DNA from 2 places in the Nostoc sp. NZL genome. Region 1 is predicted to be linked to the other one. Evidence: riboswitches for the same ligand, from Rfam matches in the RefSeq annotation. Region 1 holds a riboswitch; the other holds the start of a gene.

What was found. A riboswitch is a leader RNA that binds a small molecule or an ion and turns the genes downstream of it on or off. The one in region 1 is predicted to bind cyclic di-AMP.
Region 2: it holds a riboswitch for cyclic di-AMP, as region 1 does, so the genes downstream of both, F8R90_RS22750 (glycosyltransferase) here and ntrB (nitrate ABC transporter permease) in region 1, are expected to answer to the same signal.

What each region holds. Positions count from the first base shown of each region.
Region 1 covers NZ_WBKL01000148.1:7,350-16,822, reverse strand. The annotation lists gene bchD (magnesium chelatase ATPase subunit D) at 1-915, opposite strand, end outside; gene F8R90_RS20690 (Uma2 family endonuclease) at 1,007-1,594, shown strand; gene F8R90_RS20685 (hypothetical protein) at 1,637-2,242, shown strand; gene F8R90_RS20680 (NYN domain-containing protein) at 2,775-3,575, shown strand; gene rnc (ribonuclease III) at 3,714-4,400, shown strand; gene F8R90_RS20670 (sensor histidine kinase) at 4,459-5,649, opposite strand; cyclic di-AMP (ydaO/yuaA leader) riboswitch at 6,067-6,286, shown strand; gene ntrB (nitrate ABC transporter permease) at 6,384-7,235, shown strand; gene F8R90_RS20660 (ABC transporter substrate-binding protein) at 7,323-8,765, shown strand; gene F8R90_RS20655 (ABC transporter ATP-binding protein) at 8,819-9,473, shown strand, end outside.
Region 2 covers NZ_WBKL01000158.1:67,489-76,961, forward strand. The annotation lists gene argC (N-acetyl-gamma-glutamyl-phosphate reductase) at 1-720, shown strand, start outside; gene F8R90_RS22745 (DUF1350 family protein) at 809-1,795, opposite strand; cyclic di-AMP (ydaO/yuaA leader) riboswitch at 2,344-2,543, shown strand; gene F8R90_RS22750 (glycosyltransferase) at 2,707-3,978, shown strand; gene F8R90_RS22755 (hypothetical protein) at 4,083-4,280, shown strand; gene F8R90_RS22760 (hypothetical protein) at 4,758-5,399, shown strand; gene F8R90_RS22765 (pentapeptide repeat-containing protein) at 5,410-6,216, shown strand; gene F8R90_RS22770 (CYTH domain-containing protein) at 6,355-6,819, opposite strand; gene F8R90_RS22775 (DUF6875 domain-containing protein) at 6,984-7,655, opposite strand; gene F8R90_RS22780 (alpha/beta hydrolase) at 8,414-9,473, opposite strand, start outside.

The DNA.
Region 1 (9,473 bases):
CAAAGCTGCTGCGGCTTTGGCAACCCGCGTGGCGAATAACTCGGCGCGATGTCCCTGAACTCCTCCGCGAATGGACTCATCCACTAAGTAGGCAATTTGTTCGTGGGTGATGATGACTTCTTTTAACCATTCCCGCGCCAAGATAATTTGGGTTTTGAGGGAGTCTAAATCTTCGTTGTACTGTTTGAGGAAGTCTTGGGGAGATTTAGAATAAGCGATCGCTTGCTCAACTGCTGCTACTCTTTGATCTAAGCCGAGTACACCGTCAGCAGAGAGTGCGATCGCAATTCTATCTAACAAATGCTCCCGTAATCCGCCTTCTTCTGGATTGTAGGTGGCAATGAATAGGGATTTACACGGATGCTGAAAACTAATCCCTTCCCGTTCAATCTGGTTGCGTCCCTCAGATAATACTGTTAAAAGCTGATTTGATATTTGGTCATCTAATAAATTAATTTCATCTACGTACAGTACACCCCGGTTGGCTGTAGCGAGTAATCCGGGCTGAAAAATGGTATCACCTTGTTTTACCGACTTTTCAACATCTACTGAACCTAATAGTCGGTCTTCAGTGATACCTAGAGGAATTTGCAAAAAAGGCGCGGGGATAATTTCGACGGGAACATCTTGAATGTCTTTGTCTGCGTACTCCGCCAAAAGTTGATCGTCCCATTCTTCTGGGTGATTGGGGTCACAATTACTGATTGAACCTTTGACAACTTCAATCGGCGGTAGTAGAGCATGGATAGCACGAGCCATTACAGATTTTGCCGTACCACGACGACCTGCGATCGCTACTCCTCCTAAACCAGGATCAACTGCGGCTAACAGCAAGGCTAATTTAATTGCTTCTTGACCGACTACGGCTGTCAAGGGAAAGGCAGTGATGGTGGGATTTATAGTAGGCGCAGGCATTGTTTGCTTTTATAGCGAGTCTCGGCCTTTAGCATACCAATTTCTGACACATTTAGAATAGGGATTATGGCAATGAGAGAAAGGTAAGGTTATGAGTGTTGCTCAAGCTAAACGCTTCACACTAGATGAATACCACAGGCTTGGAGAATTGGGCTTTTTCCATGAAGATGACCACATTGAATTAATTGATGGGGAAATTATTGAAATGGCATCCAAAGGTAAAGCCCATGAAACTTGTTTGCGAAACTTGTTGCGAGAACTTCCAAAACTTGTAGGTGATAGGGCAACTTTGCAATCTCAAGCTCCGATTGCTTTGCCACCTAATAGCGAACCTGAACCGGATTTTGCTATTCTTCAAAACCGAGATGATAATTATCTTTCTGGTCATCCTCAAGCTGCTGAGGTGTTATTGGTGATAGAGGTTTCGGATTCTTCTTTAGCTTATGACCAAGATGTTAAAATACCTCTCTATGCTCAAGCGGGTATTACTGATTATTGGATATTCAATTTATTTGATAACTATTTGGAAGCTTACAGTGAACCATATCAGGATAATCAAGGCAGATATGGTTATTCAAATAAGCGAATTGTCTTGTCCACCCAGGTGATAAATTTTCCTTGTTTTCCTGATTTGTCTCTTGATTTAGCTAGAGTGTTTCCGCCAAAGCTGAATTTTTAAACTTTGTTATAGAATTCAGTCATAAGACAAAAGAGTAGTTTTATGGCTTATAGTGATTTTAAACTTCTTGAAGTTATTGATTCTTTTGGGTTAGTTATCCACGAATCATCTGGACTATTCGCAAATGTGCAGGAGCAAGAATGTAGTGATTTATTATCTACTCTTCTTAGGGAAAATGTTGATTTAGCAGTAGCGATAAGTTCGGAAAAAGCTCGTAGTGAAATGATTATCAGTCCAATTTTGTTAGAAATTAGACGCAAATTTAATTATGAAATAAGCTTTTTTTCTGGAGTTGATTTTACTGTTGATAGCCAACGAGGACTAAATGGCTTTTGCGATTTTATTTTGAGTCTTTCTTCGGAGCAGTTGCTTGTGCGTAGTCCGGTAGTTGTTTTAGTAGAAAGTAAAAATGAGAATTTGAGGTCTGGTTTAGCCCAATGTATTGCCGAAATGGTAGCGGCTCAGTTATTTAACGAGAGAGGTGGAAATCAAATCAAAGCTATATATGGTGCTGTTACTATCGGTACTATCTGGCAATTTCTCAAGCTTGAAGGCAATGTAGTTTCGATTGATTTGAGTGAATATTATATTAAGGATATTAAGAGGATTTTAGGTATTTTGTATGGTGCGATCGCGCAAAGCAAATAGTAAATTATTTATTAGCTAGAATATTATTTAAATCAATGCTGGCTTTTAGAGAATTACCATAGATAATCGACAAGCCGCTGCGCGTCTACGCTTTTACTAAAACTTCATAAATAACTATATTGACATCCAGTAGCAGCTATGCAATTCTGTATTTAAGACAGAATCAACAACCGCACTCTAAAGCGCAGGTTTTTGGTGTTGTCTCAGCAGCAGAATTCCTAGTTTCCTGCCGAGCTTCGAGTCATCCCTTCGGCTGAGTATTTAGCCTAATGTCAAGTCAACTAATTGACTAGAATTTCAATGGGAAGACAAGATGTTTGGATGAATGTTCAGGGGAAAGGATGACGCGAAACTTGGTAGGAAGCCAGGAGTTCTACGGCTGAGACTTGAACCAAACGAAAGCGACGTTAGGAAGCTTTATTACAAGGTAGTACTTTTTGAGTACAAATTCCTCGCATAAAGCCCTGCTACTGCTAGATGTGTAATTTGTTGAAGCTGTCCAGTTCACCAAACAATAACTGGATACATTACAATGCCACACGCTAATCAATTTTCCAAAAAACAAACAAGCCAGCATAAAAATGCTATTGGTATTTTTGCCGATATTCAGAACGTCTCTTCAATTAAAAGTAAGGGTCATTTTTTGCTGGAATTTGCCCAATCTAAGGGGCGTATAGACTGGAAAAATGTCTACTATAATTCACAGTACATAGACCAGATTTTTACCAAAAATGAGCTAGAAATTCTTGGTATGAAGTGTGTTGATGTTCCTGATAATTCAAATAATAGTGCAGATTATCGATTGATTGCTGACTGTGTTCAAGCAGTTGCTTTTAATCCTTCTCTAAAAACAATTATCCTATTTTCAGGAGACTGGGACTATGCCGGCTTAATTTGTATTCTAAAATCTTTGGGTAAAAAGGTGATAATTTTTGCTCAAAGAGGTAGTGCTAGTCCAAATTTAATTAAACTGGTTGGTAATGATAACTTCCATTTTGTAGATGAATTACCTCAGCTAGTTGCCAATAGCAATAAGAATCAACCTCAAAACACAGATATTGTGTCTCAGATTAATTACAAAGACGCTATAGAGTATTTAATAGAAGCTATCAAAACTGTCTCAAGCCAAGGTAAGCCTACCGTATTTGGTCGCATTGATAGATTGATGCGTCAACGTTGTGCTAACTATCAAGGATACTTATCTATTTCTACAGATGATAGCAAAAAATTTAAGAGTTTTAGTCAGTTTATTGATGTTGCTGTCAAGGATGGCAAAGTCCGAAAGCAAAATCAGGAGTTGTTTTTAACTGAGTTAGATATACTGGCTGCCTAAAATAGCTTTTAAAAACCCAGTTGAATAAAAAACTGGGTTTTCCCAAAACACCGCGATTTGCGGTTTTTCCATGTCTGAACAAAAGAACACTTGTAAACTTTCCCAACAGTCAATTTCTGCAACAGGACACAAGATAAAATGCACAAACTTCTAATATTCCATGATGAAAAACTTCTGCGTCGTGCGCTTACTCACCGCTCTTATGTCCATGAAAACCCCGGAGAAGGCGAACATAATGAACGCTTAGAATTCCTCGGTGATGCCTTGCTAAATTTCTTAAGCGGCGAATATCTATACAAGTGTCACCCAGAAATGGGAGAAGATGAATTAACCCGGCGGCGTTCGGCGCTGGTAGATGAGAAGCAATTGGCAAAGTTCGCTGAAGAGGTAGGTTTAGACTTTAGGATGCGTTTAGGAAAAGGCGCTATTCGAGATGGAGGCTACCAAAATCCTAATTTGCTTAGTAGCACCTTTGAAGCTGTACTTGGTGCTTACTATTTGGATAATGATTCCAATATTGAAGCAGTTCGGGCAATTATAGAACCACTATTTGATTCTGTAGATCCTAAGCATATAGTTGTGTCTCGTTCTAATGTAGACTCAAAAAATCGTTTTCAAGAATGGGTGCAACGCAACGTTACTCCAACTCCTCCCAAATATTTCACGGAACAAATAGGAGGCCCTTCTCACGCGCCAGAATTCATAGCAAAAGTATTGGTAGATGGAAAAATTTACGGCGAAGGTAAGGGACGTAATAAGAAAGATGCAGAGAAAGCTTCTGCTGAGGATGCGCTAGCTAAGTTGAAAAAACAAGGTTTGTTGTAATCATGTTTTTTGATTTCACGCAAAGGCGCAAAGAATAATTTTACGTCTTGGCGCGAAATCAACTTTCGATTTGTAAAGGCAAAATTACAGTAAAAGTAGAACCAACGCCTACCTCAGAGACTAGCTTAATTTCACCTTTGAGTAGTTTTACTAAGCGGGAGACGATCGCTAATCCCAATCCTGTACTATCAGCGAGATAGGGACGATCGCTTGAACTTACGCGAAAATAAGGTTCAAATATCTGGGCTTGATTTTCGGATGCAATGCCAATTCCAGTGTCACAAACTGCGATCGCACATCTCTGGTTCTCCAACACCTGACACATTATAATAATAGTCCCCGACTCTGTATAGCGAATCGCATTACTAATAAGATTTGTAATAATCTGTTGGCATTGAAAAGAATCTGTGATTAATTCTTTGGGAGCGCGATCGCAATCTACTACGACTTTTAAATTTTTCCCAGCAGCTAAAGGTTCCAACATTTCACAAACATTATTGATTAATTCACGCACATCTGTGGGTGCTAGTTGGAGTTTTATCTGCCCTGAGTCATAGCGCGAAAGTTCTAACACATCATTGATCAGATGGAGTAACTGTCTACCGTTGCGTAGCACTCGCTCAATATGTTCTAAATTGCTATAGTTATCTTTTATCTCTGTTTTGCGTCGTTGTTGGCGTAAAAACAAATCCGAGTAACCAATAATAGAAGTTAGTGGATGTTTCAATTCGTGGGCTAGTTGTGAAAGATACTCTTGATTGGCGCTAATCAAGCGCGTGAGTTCTTCATTGTGGAGTGTTAATGATGACTGCAACTGCTGTAATTCTCGCAACCGCTCCTCAACATAACTCTTGAAACAGCGAGCGATCGCTTCGTCTATAATAGCGTCAATCAAACGCATGGAACGAATTATCTCTACAGGTGTTCCACTCAATAAATCTGATTGTATAGTATCAAATATTACCGTTCGCAGCAGATGATATTCTGTAGCTATTTCTGCTGGATCAAAGCCTTGTTCGGCTCGAATAGCTCCATGCTGGAAACTAGCAGTAACTATTGACTGAATATCATTATCCTGAGATTTTGAAAGCACTGTCACCATCGCTTTCAAAACATCAGGGATGTGATCCTTTACTGCTGTATAAGATAGGTCATCAGCACTTTCAATCCGTCTATCCTTGCGAACTGCTAGAATCCATTTATCGAGGATGGTGTCCGTTTTTTCAGCCAGTACTTGACTAAAATCCATTATGTTAAATATCAGCTAAGAGATAAATGAGTAAACTTCCATATGCAATTAGTTTAGCGAGTGCAATGAGTTTTTACCAAAGTTAGTGATATTTTTCACCTACCAAAAGGAATAGATTGCACATCCTCTTCTAGTTGTTGAGCAATTAAGATTGTATAAAATTTTGCCAGTACATTATATTTCTTTTTAAAAAATATTAATTAGGTATGTAACATTCTTAATGCTTGGCTCGACTATATTGTTTAGTAGTCTGTGTAAGGAGTTCACTCACAACTTAACTAGCAACACAAGTTTTAATTATTACTACAAATTAAGAAATAACACTTGATTTTGGTATTTTAATTAACAACATTTATCATAAGATAGATGGCTTTTACTGAGCATCGATGTTATATTGTCCATAATTTAGTATCCATTAGAGTAAGTCAGCCTAATTCAGCGTGTCACAGTGCATAACGCTGGAGCGGAGGAACCAAATTGTGGGGCGTATCTCATAGAAAGTGAGGAGTTGAGAGTGAGGAGTTAGGAATTAAATAAAATTTAGTAACCCATAACTCATAACTCATAACTTTCTACAGAAGGGCATCTCTCAGCCCTAGCCCGTCAGCTAACTTCGTAGGCATTGAGAGGAGACTGAAGAGACGGCATTTTTACAATGTTCCGATCTCATCAGTGTCCAAGGCTGGTACTGCTCGGCTTTTTTGTACCTGCACTTAAATCTGTTGAGGTTGTAAATGATATTCCAATTAAATTTAGCAGTGATCGCAGCGATCGCTGGACAAGCTGCCTGGAAAAAGGCAAGCCCTGTCATCCTTAGAGATGTCTTCATTCTACCTGTATTGGGCTTCTTGGGAATAGTTGTGTTGTGGTGGATTGTTGCACTTGTCAACCATGAATTGATGCCCACCCCACCAGAAGCGTTCATCGCTAATCTAGACTACATCTTAAATCCCTTCTACCAGCGAGGCCCAGGCAACTTGGGAATTGGTTGGTTGTTAATAGCAAGTCTGCGCCGGGTATTAATAGGCTTTTTGTTAGGTGCGGTAGTAGCGATTCCTCTGGGGTTTCTCATTGGCATGTCCAGACCGGCAATGCTAGCACTTAATCCGATCATTCAAATTTTTAAACCTGTATCACCCCTAGCTTGGCTGCCCATTGCCTTAGCAATTTTCAATTTGGCAGATCCTTCAGCAATTTTTGTCATCTTTATTACTTCCCTATGGCCAACAATTATTAATACCGCTTTAGGTGTTTCTAGTGTTCCCAAAGATTATTTAGATGTGGCACGAGTGCTAGAAATGCCCCGTTGGCGGCGGATTACAAAAATCATTTGGCCTGCAAGTTTGCCATATATTTTTACAGGTTTACGAATTAGTTTAGGGATAGCTTGGCTAGTAATCGTTGCCGTGGAAATGCTCACAGGCGGTATTGGTATCGGCTTTTTTGTCTGGGATGAATGGAGTCGCTTAAACCTGAGTTCAGTCTTTTTAGCTGTGTTGATAATTGGTGTAACTGGGTTAATCCTGGATTACGCCGTTGGCAAAATTGAAGAATTAGTAACCCATCGCCCTAAAACTTCCAACTAACAAAATTTGGCTGCTATCAAAACAGCAAGATGTAACATGACTCTGCGCTTGTAGCATGAGCAATTAATCACCAATGGAGCTACAAAAATGGGTGATATTAACTGGACTCGACGAGATATTATCAAGGGAATAGGAGCAACAACAGCGGGAATGGCGCTTTCCTCCTGTGGGATTTCAGGAGATAGATCAGCCAAAGGATTGACAGAAGAAGCCTTAGCTGTACAACCAGTAGTTAAAAGCGGCGACCTAGAAAAAGCCGATCTTACAGTTGGTTACGTTCCCGTTAATGATTGTGCACCATTTGCGATCGCCTGGAAAAAAGGCTTCTTCCACAAGTATGGTTTGAACGTTACACTCAACCGCGAAGCCAGTTGGGCTACTTCCCGCGACGGTTTAATTTTTGGTCGCTTGGATGCTTCACCCGTTGTATCTGGTGCAGTTACCAACGCCAGAATTGGTGCCGAAGGCGCACGCCACGCCCCTTTGTGTGCAGCCATGACCATTCACCGCCACGGTAACGCCATGACAATGAACAAAGCCATGTGGGATTTTGGGCTGCGTCCGTGGTATGAGTATCAAGAAAAATATGGCGATGGTGCTTTAGAAGCCTTTGGGCGCGATTTCCGAGGCTACTTTGACAAGCAACCGCCAGAAAACAGAGTTTGGGCAGTAGTATTAAGTTCCTCCATTTACGAATACTTTATCCGTTACTTATCCGCCGCCGCAGGTGTTGATCCGCTTAAAGAGTTTCGCGTCATCATCGTTCCGCCACCCCAAATGGTAACAAACGTGCGGATTGGTGCAATGCAAGCTTACATGGTTGCAGAACCCTGGAATACACGGGCAATAACAGGTAATGAAAACATCGGTTTTACCTTTGCACAAGGTAAAGAAGTCTGGTTGGGACACCCAGATCGACTTTTGGGGGTGATGGAATCTTTCATCGACAAATATCCCAAAACCTATCGTTCTTTAGTCAAGGCGATGATTGAAGCCTGTCAGTATTGCAGCAAAGTAGAAAATCGCCAAGAAGTAGCCGAACTAATAACAGACCGTTCCTTTACAGGTGCTAGACCTAACAAGAAAGATGCGCCAATTGCGAAGTTTACAAGTCCGGGAATTCTCGGCAACTACAACTATGGCGGCTTTGATGGCAAAGACCGCACCATCAAAGCCGCTGACACCACGATTTTCTTCGATATTCCTGACAACCTTCCCAAACAGCCAGCAGAACACTCAACATTTTTATGGAGATCAAGAAGTATCTGGTTGATGACACAAGCAGCGCGGTGGGGACAAATTAAAGAATTCCCCAAAAATGCCGAAGAACTAGCAGAACTTGGTTGGAGAACAGATTTATATCGGGAGATAGCGTCTGAAATGGGCATCGAGTGTCCCAAGGATGATTACAAGGTCGAACCACCAGAAGTATTTATAGATAAGAAAGGCTTCGACCCCAGCGATCCGGTGGGTTATCTGAATAGTTTTGCCATCAGGGCTAATGCTCCCACTAACTTTTTCATGTCTTAAATCTAAGTTCAAATATTGACTGATGACTAAATTATTTCTGGAGCGTTTCGATGATGGAATATACCTCATTACCTATTAATACACAGACCGAAGTTATGCCCCGCACTGGGTTTTTAGAAATTGAAAATTTAGTCAAGTCTTATCCGACACCTGATAAAGATAACTTTGTCGTTTTAGATGGAGTTAATCTGACGATTGGTGAAGATGAATATATTTCTGTAATTGGTCACTCTGGTTGTGGAAAATCAACCCTACTAAAGATAGTAGCTGGTTTAGAAAAAGCCACTTCCGGCTCAGTCCGGCTAGATGGGAAAGAGATTCGTCAGCCAGGAGCCGAGCGGATGATGGTATTTCAGAACTATTCGCTGTTGCCTTGGTTAACCGTGCGAGAAAATATCCGGTTAGCTGTGGATGAAGTGCTAAAAAATGCTAATCGGGCTGAAAAAATCAGCATTGTAAATCAACACTTGGCAATGGTAAACTTGACGGCGGCGGCTGACAAATATCCCGATGAAATCTCTGGAGGTATGAAACAACGAGTAGGTATTGCCAGAGCTTTAGCAATTCGTCCTAAAATGTTGCTGATGGATGAACCTTTTGGGGCACTAGATGCGCTAACTCGTGGCAAATTACAACGGCAGGTATTGGATATTTGGGAAAATAATCGTCAAGCAGTGATGATGATTACCCACGATGTAGATGAAGCAA
Region 2 (9,473 bases), on a different contig from region 1:
CATCGCACGGCTAAGAATTGGGTATATGGCTTTCCTGAACTAAATCCAGGACAACGAGAGAAAATTGCCAGCGCCCAGTTTGTCAGCAATCCAGGATGTTATCCCACAGGATTTTTGGCTTGTATCCGTCCGTTGATTGCCAAGGGACTTTTAAAGAGTAATTTTCCTATCACTGTTAACGCAGTGTCAGGCTACTCTGGTGGCGGCAAGAATCTCATCAAACAATACCATACCTTCCATGAACAGGAAGCTGGAGCAGAGTCGCTTTATCCCTATGGCATCTATGGTTTGCAGTTTGGACATAAGCATGTCAAGGAAATGCATTATTACTCAGAGTTAGCATCGCCGCCGCTATTCGTACCAGCGGTAGGGGATTTTGAGCAAGGGATGCTAGTTCAGGTGCCTTTGCCGCTGGGGACTTTGGATAATCCACCATCAGGTGAGGTTATTCATCAAACAATTGTTAACTACTACCAAAGTGAAAAATTTGTGCAGGTAGCTCCATACCAAGATTCTACTCTGCTACGAGACGGAATATTTTTGGATGCGATTGCAGTGAACGGCACTAATATTGTTCAGGTTTTTGTATTCGCAAATGACACTACCAAAGAAGCGTTGCTAGTTGCTCGTCTTGATAACTTGGGCAAAGGTGCATCGGGAGCCGCAATCCAAAACTTAAACATCATGCTGGGCTTTCCAGAAGAGTTGGGATTGTTATGAAAGGCTCAGATTCCCGACTTTTTTAACAAGTCGGGAATATTGGTTAATAACTTCTGATTTTTGGACTTTCAGCAACTTTTGTTGATTTCTATTTCAGTTTCTCAAACAATTGAATTACATGATGCTCAAAGCCTCTATTTCGCTCTTGAACTGATTCAATTAAAGGTTTATCAAAAAGATTAATCACATACTTGCCTAGTTGAATTCCTAAAGGTTTTAAATGTCCACCCTCTAAAGTTTGTAGAAATTCTTGGGGTGGTTTTTTTAGAATATTAGTAAACCATTCACAGGTTAATTTAGCAATATTATCTGACTTAAAACAAACTAAACCCATGATATTAAATAGCCCACTATCCTTGATTAAGTTATGGGTTTCTTCAACGGTTGGTTTCACACCCCAACCAAGTTTATCGATGATATCCGCTAAAAATTGAGGACGAATTGCGCTCCCTGTATCAGCAATAGCAGGTGCTAATAGGATAGAAACCTGCCCCTTAATGAAGACACTGTTAATTTTTATTTCCTGACCTACATAAGTGTAAATTAGTTTCCGAACTTCTACAATTTTTTGTTTAAGCTCATCATACAGAATGTTAATATCTGCAATGACACTTTTTATCTGTGACTCATCCGAAGTATGAGATAGCAGGTTGCGAATAAACTTTTCTCTATCTTGAGGCTCTGGAGGTAAAGCAGTAAATCCTTCTAACAGGGAGATATATTTACAGCCAAGGCTATGTCCAATCCAAGAAAAGTTTTTATCATCTAGATAGGCTTCATAATCATATCCCTCAACACTTGCCATCCTCACAAGCTCTGGTAGAATTTCATACTGCTCCCTCATGAGAAAACCAGCTTCTACATAATGGTTAAAACTAAAATTAAATGGCAGAAGAATAATTGTATATCCCTGCTCAAATAGGCATTGAAGTAGATAGCGATAAAAAAGCATGGGGCCAAATGTACCAAAAAAAGCCCCTGCAATAAATTGAATTACTCCTTTAGGCTGTGGATGCAGAGCAACCCAACTGTGAGAAACGGGTTTAAATCTCAGCTTGATATTTGTATTTACCATGACTTAGCAATGAGTGTATCTCATTTTGGTAGGTGTATACTTTACCTCCAAATTGAAGCTGCTGCTTTTCGGATTCTTTAAAAGTTTTTTTGGATAACTGAGATGCTCGCCCTCGTAACATAGTAAACGCAGTTGGCTCTCAAAGCATTTATGAAAGGTAGTGGAGAGTAGGAAATAATGTAGTTCAATAGTGAAATTGAATTGGCGTAAAACTTCTAATGGACTCTTTGATATTTCGGCAATTTCTTTAGAGAGAGTAATATTTTAGACAAATAAAAAACATATTAAATTCAATCAAGCTCGTAGTTAGTATATTTATACACTTAAAAACATGAAAAATATTTAATTCCCAGAAGCTAAATAAAATGTAGCGGTCAATATCAGTAAGCTTCTTGTTGAGAGCATATTAAAAGCTCAAATTTTCTTCTAAAGTCTGATTCGTGAAAGCTAGATGCAAAGGGCATTTAGGTGATTTCAATCACACTTTTTTTGTTCATACTCTTGACATGGTTGATGATGACAGGTTATAAACCTTGAAGAAAAATAAATCAGTCTGCCTAATCCACTATATTCCCTGAAAAGTTTTGTGAGTAAGGGTAAACCGGAGCGGAGGAACCAAGTTTGGGGCGTATTTTGAAGAAAGTTAGCAGTTAATAAATTCATAACTCCTAACTCATAACTTTCTTAAGAAGGACATCTCTCAGTCCTAGCCCGTCAGCTAACTTCGTCGGCATTGAGAAGAGACTGAACGAGCAGCATTCTTAACAAGTAATGCCATGTTCTCGTCAGTGTCCTTTGGCTGGTAACTTTGCGGTTTGTTGTGCCTGCCCTCGACGTTGAAAGAAAGGATAATATTATCTTGATTTCTGGCGTTTGAGGCAGGATTAATTGCCTTGAGGTGAAAATCAGCTATGTTCCAGAATAAGAAACATCGCATTGCCCTAATTTCTGTTGATGGTGACCCGGCGGTTGAAATTGGTCAAGAAGAGGCTGGAGGTCAAAATGTCTATGTGCGTCAAGTAGGTTATGCCTTAGCAAAGCTTGGTTGGCAAGTGGATATGTTCACTCGTCGTAGTAGTCCTGAACAAGCTGCCTACATTCAACATAGCCCAAACTGTCGTACTATTCGGTTAAAAGCGGGCCCAGCTAAGTTTATTGGGCGAGATAACTTGTTCGACCATTTACCTGAATTCATCGAAGAATTCCAGCAATTCCAGTTGCGCCAAGGGTTTCATTACTCCTTAATTCATACCAACTACTGGTTATCATCTTGGGTCGGCATGGAATTGAAAAAGCAGCAACCACTGATTCAGGTACATACTTACCACTCTTTAGGAGCGGTTAAATACAGAAGTATTGGTGATGTTCCCGTAATTGCTACCCAGCGATTAGCTGTAGAAAAAGCCTGCTTGGAAACTGTAGACTGTGTGGTTGCAACTAGTCCGCAAGAGCAAAAACATATGCGGTTACTCGTTTCCAGTAAAGGAAACATTGAAATGATTCCCTGTGGCACTGATACTGATAAATTTGGAGAAATTCAGCGGTCTGCGGCGCGGGAAAAGTTGGGAATTGCACCAGATGCCAAAATGGTTCTCTACGTTGGTCGCTTTGACCGCCGCAAAGGTATTGAAACCTTGGTACGAGCTATTGCCAAATCTAGTTTAAGAGGTGAAGCTAATCTCCAGCTAGTGATTGGGGGTGGTAGCCGTCCAGGTCAGAGTGATGGAATAGAACGCGATCGCATTGCTAGCATTGTTACTGAACTCGGATTAGAAAATTGTACAACCTTTGCTGGTCGCTTAGATGAAACTGTCCTCCCCTTCTACTACGCCGCCGCTGATGTCTGCGTAGTGCCTAGTCACTATGAACCTTTTGGTTTAGTTGCCATTGAGGCAATGGCTAGTAAGACTCCTGTCGTCGCTAGTAATGTTGGTGGGCTACAGTTTACTGTTGTACCAGAAGTCACAGGGTTACTTGCGCCCCCCAAAGATGAAGTAGCTTTTGCTGCTGCCATAGACCGCATTCTCATCAACCCAGCTTGGCGAGACCAGTTAGGTGAAGCGGCTCGACAACGGACAGAAATTGCCTTTAGTTGGTATAGTGTAGGATTCCGACTGACTCAACTTTACACTCGTCTGCTGGCTCCAACTGCACCTAATACCCGAACTCGGATTGCAGCTTAATTTTTCCAGCTTTGAACGCGGAACTAATATCATCAGAGCGGTTTTGCCGTGCCCAAATAGTCAAACACAAACTACTCAACCTAGTTAATTAGGCAGTCAGAATTATGCTGAATATCGGAGATTATGCTTTGCATCAAATAACAGGGCAAGTTGGTCAAGTTTGTGGTTATGGACATCAAGTAATGGATGGAGTTTACATAACCACCCTCAAAGTCAGAGTGAGCAAGCATAAAGGAACTCGTCATCAAAGCAGATTTGTCGAGGATGCTTACTCCACTTGGGTACTCACAAACGCAGGATAAACTAATAGATTTATTTTTCTGCGTTTATATAGAAAAACAAATCTAATAGTCCACCACACCAACTTTTATGAGTGAATAAGTTCGTAGTCAGGACTTTAGTCCTTGATTTGAGACTACAAACCAAGCATAAAGTACTAGTTGATTGGCTGCGATTTTAGCAGCATTTTGAAGATAGCGGGGAAAGTTCACTGAACTTTCCCCGCTTCAATTTGGCTAAAGAGTTTTTTTGAAACATCAAATTTATCAGTAAATCAAGACCAGTTAGCCATTGCAGGCAGCGATTTGTGTGTAATAAAGCTTGTACAATTGTCAAGGCGGTTTTTACTGCCAGAATACTTCTCAGGTGTAAAATTTATCGACAGCAAAATTGTTCTACTTTGTGTTTTTCCATCCTTCACTTGTGGCTAAAATACCCCAAGTTAGGCGCTCATATCTTGCAATAGATAACTTTTACCCTTATGACTGGAGAGCAAAATCTTGGGAATAGAACTACGCAGTTTCGTATTTCTCGACAGCCTGCAACCTCAACATGCAGCATATATGGGAACAGTAGCCCAAGGCTTCTTACCATTACCAGGAGATACATCACTGTGGATTGAAATCTCTCCTGGTATCGAAATTAATAAAATTACGGATGTAGCTCTGAAAGCTGCCTCTGTTCGTCCGGGAGTACAGGTAGTTGAACGACTGTACGGACTATTGGAAGTTCATTCTAGCTCCCAAGGTGAAACGCGAGCTGCTGGGCAAGCAATTTTGGCTGCATTGGGAGTCCGAAAAGACGAATGTCTCAAACCGCGTGTTGTTTCTAGCCAAATTATCCGCAATATCGATGCTTACCAAACACAACTTATTAATCGCACGCGACGGGGACAGCTATTACTAGCAGGGCAAACGCTGTATGTATTAGAAGTGGAACCTGCTGCTTACGCCGCACTAGCTGCGAATGAAGCTGAGAAAGCGGCATCAATCAACATTCTTGAGGTTCAAGCTGTAGGTAGTTTTGGACGGCTTTACTTAGGTGGACATGAAAGAGATATTCTAGCAGGTGCGGCGGGAGCTTTAACGGCGATTGAAAGTGTAGCTGGTCGGGCAAATCCTTTGGGTATGCGTCAGGAGTAAAGGAAAGAAAATGGCAAATCGAGAGCATCTAGCTTTACTGAAAGCAGGTGCAGTTACATGGATTGAGTGGAGAAAGAAAAATCCCCAGATTGAACCAGACCTCAGCGCTGCAAACCTCCAAGGAGATAACCTCAGAGGCGCAAACCTCCAGGGGGTAAACTTGAACAAGGTGGATTTAGGTAATGCTTTACTCGTGCGGGCAAACCTTAGTGGTGCCGACCTCAGTAGTGCCAATCTCTACAAAGCCTTTCTTGTTGAAGCTAACTTGAGTGATGCTAACTTCAGTGTTGCTAACTTGAGTGGTGCTATACTTACGCAGGCAGATTTGAGTCATGCCAATTTCATTGGAGCCGACTTGAGTAACGCGAATCTTAGAGGCGCTGCGATCGCTCATGCTAATCTAATTGGGACTGACTTAAGAGGCGCTAACTTGAGAGATGCCGATTTAGGTGCAGCGAAGCTAATACGAACTAATCTTTCTTTTGCCAACCTCATTGAAGCTAACTTGATTGCGGCTGACCTCAGCGAGGCGAGTTTGTACGAGGCGGAAGTTTTGGGGGCTTATCTTTACAAAACTGACTTATACAAAGCTAATCTAAACAAGGCTCACCTAAGTGGTGCTTACCTGCTGCAAGCTAACCTAAATGAAGCTGATTTGAGTCAAGCTGACTTGAGTTGGACTAACCTTAGAGGCGCGAATTTGGCAGGGGCGAATCTCAGAGGAGCTAACCTTAGAGGAGCCGACCTTAGGGGAGCTAACCTCAGCGGCGTAAATCTTCAGGAGGCAATTATGCCTGACGCTTCAAGGCACAATTAATTAACAAGAAAAAGTAATTGACGTTTACATTCATTTTCTGAGCTTAAACTTGTTTGTAATGCAAAATCACCCGGCACCGCTGAGTTAATTAGCTTAATTAAGCTTGAATGAATTGGAATGCTCCCTATATTTTGGCAATTACCATTGTGAAAAAGGATGTTTTACTAAATTGCTGTTGAAATATCTGAAGTCATCTGAAACTTCTTGTCCAATCCAACTTGGTAGTTCAATTTCTTGATTTTCATCACTGAGTTCAACTTCTGCTAATATTAATCCTTTATTAACACCATCAAACTCATCTATTTCCCAAATCAAGCCACCCGACTCTATTTTATATCTGATTTTTTCTATAAAGGGACGTTCACATAATGTTTCAAGTATTTCTTGAGCATCTTTAACAGGAATAGGATACTCAAACTCTAATCTCGAATATTTGATATTAGGGCCTTTAATAGTCAAATAACTTTTTTCTCCTACTATACGTATACGTACAGTAGCTTTGTCTTGTGTGGCAATGTATCCTTGACGATATACACTACCTTCAGCTAATTCTCTCCAACTATCTCCTCTCACTAAATATTTGCGCTCTATTTCTTTCGCCATTTTACTTACCCTGATTGTGTGATTTTGTAGATCAAAAAACTAAGTCATTTTCAAAAAATAACTCCATGCGATCGCTCCAAAGTCAAGTTACACTATCCTCTTAAAGGAGTTTTAGCTGAAATTAACATGTATAAGCATTGCTCTACCCCTACAACGTGGTCTATTTACCTGAAAATAGCTGTAAGTTCTTCTTTCGCTAAAGCTAATGCTTGATGAGCATTTTTAAACTTTGTTTCATCTGTAAATTTATGACCAAAGCACTTTAAATAAGCTTCCAGATACCGAATACGTAAGCGTGGATCAGCCGGACTCTGAAGAAAAGGGAGGTCAGCTTCAACCATGAACCGGATAGCCAACAAGGGGATAGGGCTACGAAGTGGACGAAAGTTTGGGTTGTGTAGACCAGGACTTTCATTACGTTTATGAAATTCTCCGATCATCAGTCCTGACTCAACAAATAAAGGTTTAAGTTTTTGTTGGACACTATCTACTAGTTTAGGAGCATCTTCTATATGGATGTCAGGAAAGATAAGTAAAAAAGCTCTATTTATTGCTAATTCCTGTTCTTTAACTTCCATCTTAAGAAAGATATCTCGGTAGCGTCCAACAACCTCTTCTAATTGTTCTGGATACAAATCTTTTGTGTGAATAACTGCCAGACGAATACTATTTGACTTGAGGGAGTAAGGCACAAAAGGGCAAACTGCACCGGGTCTTCCTAAATGAGGATGAGGTCTTCCTAAAAAATTTTTCACCCACTCCATAATTTCAATCAAGTAAGGAAGGTCTTCGTTTTGCTGAAGTTGTTCTATTTCAAGAGTTGTATAAAGTTCCATGAGCTTGGGTGAAATGGAGTAATTGTTTAATCTGAATGCAAAATTACTTTTAAAAAATGATTTTTCTGAAACTAATTATTGTCTAAGTGAATAAAATCAGCCTTTATTTTTTCTATTTTGGGTTAATTTGTGGCTTGTAGCAGATAAAATAATTTAATGTTTTTGTGAATTTAAATAGGGTTACGCCAATAAATACACAAACATATTTTCGTACCAAGTAAATTGTGTTCATTTATTTTTGGCATTTTCGCTAGAATACATATGTATTATCCAGTAGATGCTCCTACTTTTTTACACTTTTAAGCTTCTATTATTTTTAGTAAATATATTATAAAGTTTATGTCTAAATATTTATTTTTATTGTAAAAATTTAGTATAGATTTAATAGCAACTATACATTTAATATCAAGTTAGTATAATTAAATCTAACAAGTTAATTATCTATTAATCGTAGGGGAGGCGGGATAAGCGGCGACTTTTGCCATTTTCCGTACCCCTACGCTACCCTGTACACACAAGCTCTAAAAACAGTTTGATAAAGATTTCCTCGTTAACAGGCTCCCGCCGGGAAATGCATTCACTAGGCTCCGCCTCCAGCCAGACACGCATTGAAGCAAAGCCTCTAATAGCCATTCCTATGCGGAGCATGAGAACGAGGGAAGAGTGGGAAGTTGAGCTTTTTTCGATTTGCGTGTACGTTATGCATACCCTTAGGCAAGCTACTCACAAAATTGGATATTTGTTGAATTGGAAGTCCCTTATTTCTCAACAAATTCTTTCACCACTGCCATAGCATCAGGAGGAATCTGCGTAATTAGGCGAAATGGAAATGCCGCAGTTGAAGCAAACTGGGCATAATCTGATGTCAGAAAGATAGCGTAGTTTTTAGCTTCTGGAGTCATCTGTGCAGCAAAGGCCAAGGCTATAGCTTTAACGTACTTACGAACCTCAGCCGCTTCTTCACCCACAACTTCACCGCCACTAATTGGTGTATTCGGTTGTTTTACCTGATCCAAAGTGGTACTGGGGTCTTTTACACTTAGATGAGTACCCCCAACTATACCAATTAGCCATTTTGGGGATGGGATTTTGTCAAATCCCACAATCTGTTCAGTTAAAGCTGGGGTAGTTTTATCTGCGGAACCAGCTAAAACTAGGGTAGGAACTTGTACCTTAGTTAACCCAGTTTCGCCAAAAATCAGAGAAGTTGTAGGATTGAGAGCGATCGCCTGTTTGATTCTAGTATCCCGCAGTTGATAGCTATTTTCAGGTAGCTCTTGAGCGATACACTGCATACCTTCTGCCAGACTTAAGACAACCAAGTTTTTTTTGCAGCGTTGTTTGAGTCGTTCCAGTTGTAACTCGGCTCCAGCAACTGTTAAAGCTGTACCACCACCAAATGAATAGCCAACAACCATCGCGTTTGTGGTTGCAAGTTTCCTAGCAAGGGGATTATTAGTTGTTTGGTTAAGTTTTTCTAATTCGTCGAGAACAAAACTAATATCTTGAGGACGATTTAAAAACTCCTGAGGCTTCACAACTCTGGTTTTACCTTGTAATGCTAAGTTAGTATTTGCCTCATTACTACCGGGATGTTCTAAAGCTGCTACTACATAACCGTGGGATGCTAAATGTTCTGCCAGGTAACGCAAGTCCGTGCGGACTGACCCGAAGCCGTGAGAAAAGACAATTACGGGTTTATTGGCAGTTGCAGCAGTTGACCAGTAAATATCAACTGGAATTTTACGGTCGCGCTTTTGGTCATTCAGGCTTAAGTTAAGTGTTTTTACTTGAGCGCTTCCTGGTTGGCTGGGATCA